Regions from separate parts of the Candidatus Enterococcus clewellii genome, predicted to be linked through region 3. Evidence: predicted binding sites of a transcription regulator. Region 3 holds the regulator's gene; each other region holds the start of a gene.
What was found. The regulator CtsR, encoded in region 3, represses protease genes until heat stress. The targets are predictions, from matches to a motif close to TTGGTCAAAAAAGGTCAAANA.

Region 1 (2,277 bases), 1.5 Mb from region 3:
TGTTGTTTTTGTTGTTCCGCATCTGCTAACTTCTTTTCAATGGTTTTTGGATCAGCAATTTGAATCGTCAAGTTCATCTTAGAACCAGATTCATCCAATAAATCGATCGCTTTATCTGGAAGGAAACGATCTTGAATATAGCGATTAGAAAGGTAAGCTGCTCCTCTGATTGCTTCATCTGTATATTTTACATGGTGATAATCTTCATAGCGTTTTTGCAAACCTTTTAGAATTTCGATCGTTTCATCAACGGTTGGTTCATCTACTCGTACCGGCTGCATCCGACGTTCTAACGCTGCATCTTTTTCGATGATTCGATATTCGGTCAAAGTTGTCGCCCCAACCATCTGTAGTTCGCCACGAGCGAGGGCTGGTTTCAAAATATTGCCGGCATCCATATTGCCATCGCCGGCTGCTCCGGCACCAACTAATTCATGAACTTCGTCAATGAAAAGGATGATGTTTTCTGCTTGTTTGATTTCTTCAATCAACTTCTGCATCCGCTCTTCGAATTGACCGCGGATACCTGTTCCTTGAACTAAAGAAGCGACATCCAAGCGAATAACTTCTTTTTCCAATAGTTTTTGTGGTACATCGCCATCAATAATTTTTTGTGCCAATCCTTCTACAACGGCTGTTTTACCCACACCAGGTTCGCCAATTAACACAGGATTGTTTTTTGTTCTTCTATTCAGGATTTCGATAACACGTTTGATTTCTTCGTCACGACCAACGACTGGGTCGATATCTCCTTGTCTGGCAGCTTCAGTGATATTGATTCCGTATTCACCGAGTAAACCATTCCCTTGTCCACCTTTTCTTGGTGGTTGGCCATTAATACCATTGCCATCACCAAATTGTGTAGGCGGTGTTTGTTGCCCAAGTTGATCTCCTTGTTGCATTTGGCGAGAAAGAGAACGGTATAAATCATCTAAGCTTCCAAACCCAAAGGGGTCTTGAGACATGGTTGGTTGTGTGTTGTTTGCTTGCGCTTTTAATTTTTGATAGCAACTTTGACAATAGTCCAACTGTTTTCTCTGACCATTGACATTTGCGTATAAGTGAATTGTAGCTTCATTTTGTTTGCAGTTTTGGCAAATCATCTACTAATGCACGTCCTTTCACTTGTAAGACTGAATTTTAAGTCAAAATTAAAGATCAAAAACCAACTGACCTTTTTTGACCTTTGAAAATATTATAGCACGTTTTCCAATAGAATCAAGTAATTGGCTCTATAAAATGAACGAGGTTCAATCATTTTTTTATCGCTTTGTTATGGGAAAGAATGAGGACTAGGTAAAGGAAACAGACCTTTCGAGTTGCAAAAATAATAGAATCTGTTTAAATAGATAGCGTATTTTTTACTGCTCAGGTAATTCAAATTCAGAATTTAGACAAATAGAACTGTTTCCTATAAGATAGATACGTCCCAAAACTTTTTTTAGTTTAAAAAGGGCATTTACTGAGGCATATCCATTAGGTATGCAAGCAATAATATAAAGCATGGAGAATGATTATTGCTAGTTGATATGGACTCTTGGTAGAATGGAGTGAGCAAGAAAAAGAAAGAAGGTGGCGTCTTTTATGCCCGAAAATCCATTTGAGGATAGCATCCGACAATTAAAGGAAGGAACGATTTCAGAAATTGTCATTGAACAAAAGGATTTCAGTACATTCAGAGAAGCATGGAAAAACGATGAAGATCGTGAAAAAATTGTTGGTGAGGCTGGTTTAAGCGGAAAAATTATTTATCGATTTACAGATTAATTGAAAAGGTTTACTAGATTCCTTAAATTTTCGTTGAAAACAGTTGTAACAACTTCAAAAAAATGGTAATCTTAAAAATTGAAAGGGTCGTTTTTTATACAAAATATGTATGGATAGAAAACCCTAACATAAAAAAATATTTTACTTACGAAGGAGACCGATTCATATGGAAAAGAAAGACTTTCACGTTGTAGCAGAAACAGGGATTCACGCACGCCCAGCTACATTACTAGTACAAACAGCAAGCAAATTTAACTCTGATATTAACTTAGAGTACAAAGGTAAATCAGTTAACCTGAAATCAATCATGGGCGTTATGTCTCTTGGTGTAGGTCAAGGTTCTGATGTTACTATCACTGTTGATGGTGTTGACGAAGCAGATGCAATCGCTGCAATCGTTGAAACAATGAAAAAAGAAGGACTGTCTGAATAATGACTGAGATGCTTAAGGGAATTGCCGCAAGTGATGGTGTTGCAATTGCTAAAGCCTATCTTCTTGTTCAGCCGGAC
Region 2 (2,277 bases), 1.6 Mb from region 3:
CTCCCACTGCAGCTTCATACTATTGGCTTCTTCTCTCAAATCCGCCAGCTCTTCTTGGAGATTACTCAGACGTTTTTTACTAGCATCATCTGATTCTTTTTTCAACGCAGCTTCTTCGATCTCCAGCTGCATCAAACGCCGCGTCACTTGATCCAACTCTGTCGGCATTGAATTCATTTCTACTCGAATCGTTGCACTCGCTTCATCCACTAAATCAATTGCTTTATCCGGTAAAAACCGGTCTGTGATATAACGATCTGAGAGAGTCGCCGCTGCAACTAAAGCATTGTCATGGATGTTTACCCTGTGATGGATTTCAAAGCGTTCTTTCAAGCCTCTCAAAATACTGATTGTATCTTCAACCGTCGGCTCTTTCACCAACACCTTTTGGAAACGACGTTCCAACGCTTTGTCCTTTTCCATGTATTGACGGTACTCATCAAGAGTTGTCGCACCAATCAAATGTAACTCGCCACGAGCAAGCATTGGCTTCAAGAGATTTCCGGCATCCATACTGCCTTCCGTCTTTCCTGCGCCAACAATATTATGAATCTCATCAATGAAAAGAATGATACGGCCATCACTCTTTTTCACTTCCTTCAAAACACCCTTTAATCGTTCTTCGAACTCTCCACGGAATTTAGCCCCGGCAATCAGCGCACCCATATCTAAAGAAAAAATGGTCTTATCTTTCAAGTTTTCGGGTACATCCTTACGCACGATCCGCTGCGCTAAGCCTTCAACGATTGCGGTCTTACCGACACCTGGTTCACCCATCAAAACAGGGTTGTTCTTCGTTTTTCTGGATAAAATACGGATCACATCACGGATTTCCTCGTCACGACCAATGATTGGATCTTGTTTGCCACTTCTGACCTGTTGAACCAAGTCCACACCATATTTTTCCAATGCTTTATATTGTTCTTCCTGATTTTGAGAAGTCACTTTTTCCCCACCTCTCATATCTTCAATATTTTTTCTCAATTCTTTTTCTGTTATTCCCTGACGTTGCAAATATTTCGTCAATCGATAATTTTTCAGCTTCATCAGCGCCAATACAACAATTTCTGTTGAAAGAAATTCATCTTGAAAGGCTTCTCTCAATTTATCCCCTTCGCTGAACAAGCTAAACAAATTCTGACTCATTGTCTGACCATACTGAACATTTCCACCCTCAATACTTGGGTATTCATCCAGTGCCAAATCGACCTCTCGTTCAAAAGCATCGACATCCAAGCCGGCATCCGTATAAAAGTTACGTACAAAATGATTGGGCTGTAAAAATATTTTCCACAGGTGAGCTATATCTATTTCCTGGTGACGACGGGTAACAGCGATCTGTTGTGCTTCAGCAATTGCTTCCTGCAAAGTCGTAGTCATTTTTTCAATCTTCATAAAGGTTTCCTCCTAAACATGGTGATCTATATTCATTCTATAACATTTCCTATTCTTCAATTTAAACAAAGGGATAGCTAGTATAAACCTATCACTTCTACAAAATTTTCGTTTGACTATCTTCGATTTTATTATGAGCTTCTCTCCCATAAAATTCAAAGATAATGAATGTTTATGATTAAATTATACCCAATTGGTCAGTAAAGGTCAAACGTTATCTACTCTTTTTTTCATCCTTCTTTTCCACTCGCTCATCATTGATTTCCCTGCTATCCAGTGTAACAAATCCTTTCTTAATAAAAATCAGTCTGCAGGACTAAAACAAGTCATTTAGTACATTCTTTTGCTCTTGCTTGATTATGCACCACTGTTAATGCAAAAAAAGACTGCCGATACTCAGTTTGTTTTACTAAGTATCGACGGTCCTATCTATTTACTCTTCTACTTTTTCAATTAACGTGATGGAATTCCCCGGTATTTGAGGCGGAATCGACATCGTCATTATCGGCAATTCCGCTAATGTGAAACGAATCTTATCACCGGATTTTAATTGCTCCACTGTTAACCCTTCAGCTAATTGCTTTTCTTGCGCATTCAATATCACGCCATTATTTTGAAAATTCGGCAACATTTCTTCCGGATCGGAAACGGCTCCTATTTCATGTAAGGTTATCCGTATACTGCCATCACTTTCCGTTTCAGTAGCATCTTCTGCTAATACACCCGTAAAGACAGAAGCTTCAGATACTTCATCCCCTGATCCAGATGTACTATTTGTCGATTGGTTCGTTGATTGTTCTGTCGACATATTCGTCTCACTACTTTCCTTAGTGTTATTCTTTTGTTGCCCACACGCACCAAGTAAAACAAGCATAGTAGCAG
Region 3 (2,277 bases):
GAAGCTGAGTGTGTTCAATGGCTTTGATGATTGATTTTGCTGTCCCGCTTTTACTACAATCGATTAGTGTGCAGAAGTTTCTTTCTTTAATAATGTAGCAGTTGATTGGAAAAATGCGTGGCATGGTAATCAACTGTAATGCATTTGAATCTGAATGGTCAATAATTTTCATGTGATTTCTCCTTGATTTCATCAAATAATTGTTCTACAAAACTGTCTAAACGTCGGGCATTTCCAGTTCCAAGCTCCTCAGTCAGTTGTTGAAATGTTCCAGGATAAGGAAGCTGTTTCAGTAAAACTAAAATCGACTGATAGTGTTGTATGATTTGTTCTAAATCACTGATTTTTTTGGTTAGAAGGGCCATTCCTTCTTGGTTGCATTCTTGTGATAGCTCTTGATCGAAGAGGACCATAAAGCTGTTGATTTCTTTTACAGAAAAGTGCGCATATTTCATGACTGAAATGTACTTTAGTTTTAAAAGATCTTCAGCCGAGTATATACGATAATTATTGTCCGCTCTTTTAGGAGAAATGAGTTTTTCTTTTTCATAAAAACGGATAGCGTCTTTTGATAACCCCGTTCTTTTGGCTATCTCGTTGATGGTCCATGCTGTTGTCATTGTATCGACCTCCTAGTGCAATGATAACATTGGATAGAACTCCAAGGTCAAGTAGAAAAAAAGTGATTTTATTTTGAAAAGTTCCTTGTTTTTCTATAAAGAGGAAGCTTTCTCCTTTATTTACACGCTCAAATTCGATATAATTATGGTCAGTAATAGTCAAGGGAGAAGGATGGATATTATGAACAATCAAAATACTTCTGATTTGATTGAAGCATATTTAAAGAAGATTTTGGAAGATAATAGTAAGATTGAGATTCGTCGTGCAGAGATGGCAAACCTATTCAATTGTGTCCCTTCCCAGATAAATTATGTGATCAACACTCGTTTCACGATTCAACGCGGGTATTCGGTTGAAAGTAAGCGAGGCGGGGGCGGTTATATTCGCATCGCTAAGGTTACATTATCAGACAATACACAGCTATTGGAACAAATTGAAAAGTTTATTGGTGATCAGCTGTCAGAAAAAGATGCACTGATTTTTGTTCAGAAATTATATGAAGAAAAAGTCGTTACAAAGCGCGAGGGAAATATTATGCTGGCGGCTTTAGGTAAGAATGTACTTGGAAAATTTGGCGCTAAGGAAGATTTTTTACGGGCTCAATTGATGTATGCCTTTTTGGAACGCTTGAGCTATGAGGAGGAATAGTTATGGATGAGTTATTTACAGATAGCGCCAAGGCAGTTTTAGCCATTGCGCAAGAAGAAGCGAAGTACTTCAGACATCAATCAGTAGGGTCTGAGCATTTATTACTTGCTTTAGTCATTGAGTCAAAAGGGATTGCAGGAAAAACACTGCGACAACTGAATGTTGACAAAAATGATATACGAGAAGAAATTGAACATTTAATGGGGTATGGTGTAGTGAAATCTTACCCTAAAGGTGCGTATTTACCATACTCTCCTCGTGCAAAACAAATTTTTGCTTATTCCGGAGAAGAAGCAAAACGTTTGGGTGCACCAAATATTGGGACGGAACATTTGTTATTGGGCTTGTTGAGAGATGAAGATATTCTCGCGTCACGTATTTTAGTAAATTTAGGCTTGAGCTTAATCAAGATCAGACAATTGCTGATGAAAAAAATTGGAGTCAATGATCCTCAAATGGCAATGTCTGGGAATAAGAGAAAGAATCAAAAAGGTGGGGCGCCAAAAGGTGGTACACCAACATTGGATTCTTTAGCAAGAGATTTAACGAAGTTAGCAAGAGAAAACAATCTCGATCCAGTCGTAGGACGTTCTGATGAAGTAAGGCGTCTCATTCAAATTCTGAGCAGACGGACAAAGAATAATCCTGTTCTAGTTGGAGAACCGGGTGTAGGTAAAACAGCTATCGCTGAAGGATTAGCGCAAAAAATCGTTAATGGTGAAGTGCCAAAAGCAATGCATGAAAAACGGTTGATGATGTTGGATATGGGTGCATTGGTAGCTGGTACAAAATATCGTGGGGAATTCGAAGACCGACTGAAAAAGGTCATTGATGAAATTTATCAGGATGGTCAGGTTATTCTATTTATTGATGAGCTGCATACCTTGATTGGTGCTGGTGGAGCAGAAGGTGCAATCGATGCTTCGAATATTCTGAAACCAGCGTTGGCTCGTGGTGAACTGCAAACAATTGGTGCAACGACCTTGGACGAATACCAAAAATACATTG

Region 1: a site for CtsR is predicted at 1,167-1,187, ahead of A5888_RS19005 (ATP-dependent Clp protease ATP-binding subunit). Genes of this name have one in related genera too.
Region 2: a site for CtsR is predicted at 1,589-1,609, ahead of clpB (ATP-dependent chaperone ClpB). Genes of this name have one in related genera too.

Annotation. Positions count from the first base shown of each region.
Region 1 covers NZ_CP147247.1:4,062,229-4,064,505, forward strand. The annotation lists gene A5888_RS19005 (ATP-dependent Clp protease ATP-binding subunit) at 1-1,103, opposite strand, end outside; gene A5888_RS19010 (hypothetical protein) at 1,585-1,767, shown strand; gene A5888_RS19015 (phosphocarrier protein HPr) at 1,934-2,200, shown strand; gene ptsP (phosphoenolpyruvate--protein phosphotransferase) at 2,200-2,277, shown strand, end outside.
Region 2 covers NZ_CP147247.1:985,834-988,110, forward strand. The annotation lists gene clpB (ATP-dependent chaperone ClpB) at 1-1,395, opposite strand, end outside; gene A5888_RS04630 (hypothetical protein) at 1,829-2,277, opposite strand, start outside.
Region 3 covers NZ_CP147247.1:2,593,550-2,595,826, reverse strand. The annotation lists gene A5888_RS12360 (MBL fold metallo-hydrolase) at 1-172, opposite strand, end outside; gene A5888_RS12355 (MerR family transcriptional regulator) at 159-620, opposite strand; gene A5888_RS12350 (CtsR family transcriptional regulator) at 802-1,269, shown strand; gene A5888_RS12345 (ATP-dependent Clp protease ATP-binding subunit) at 1,272-2,277, shown strand, end outside.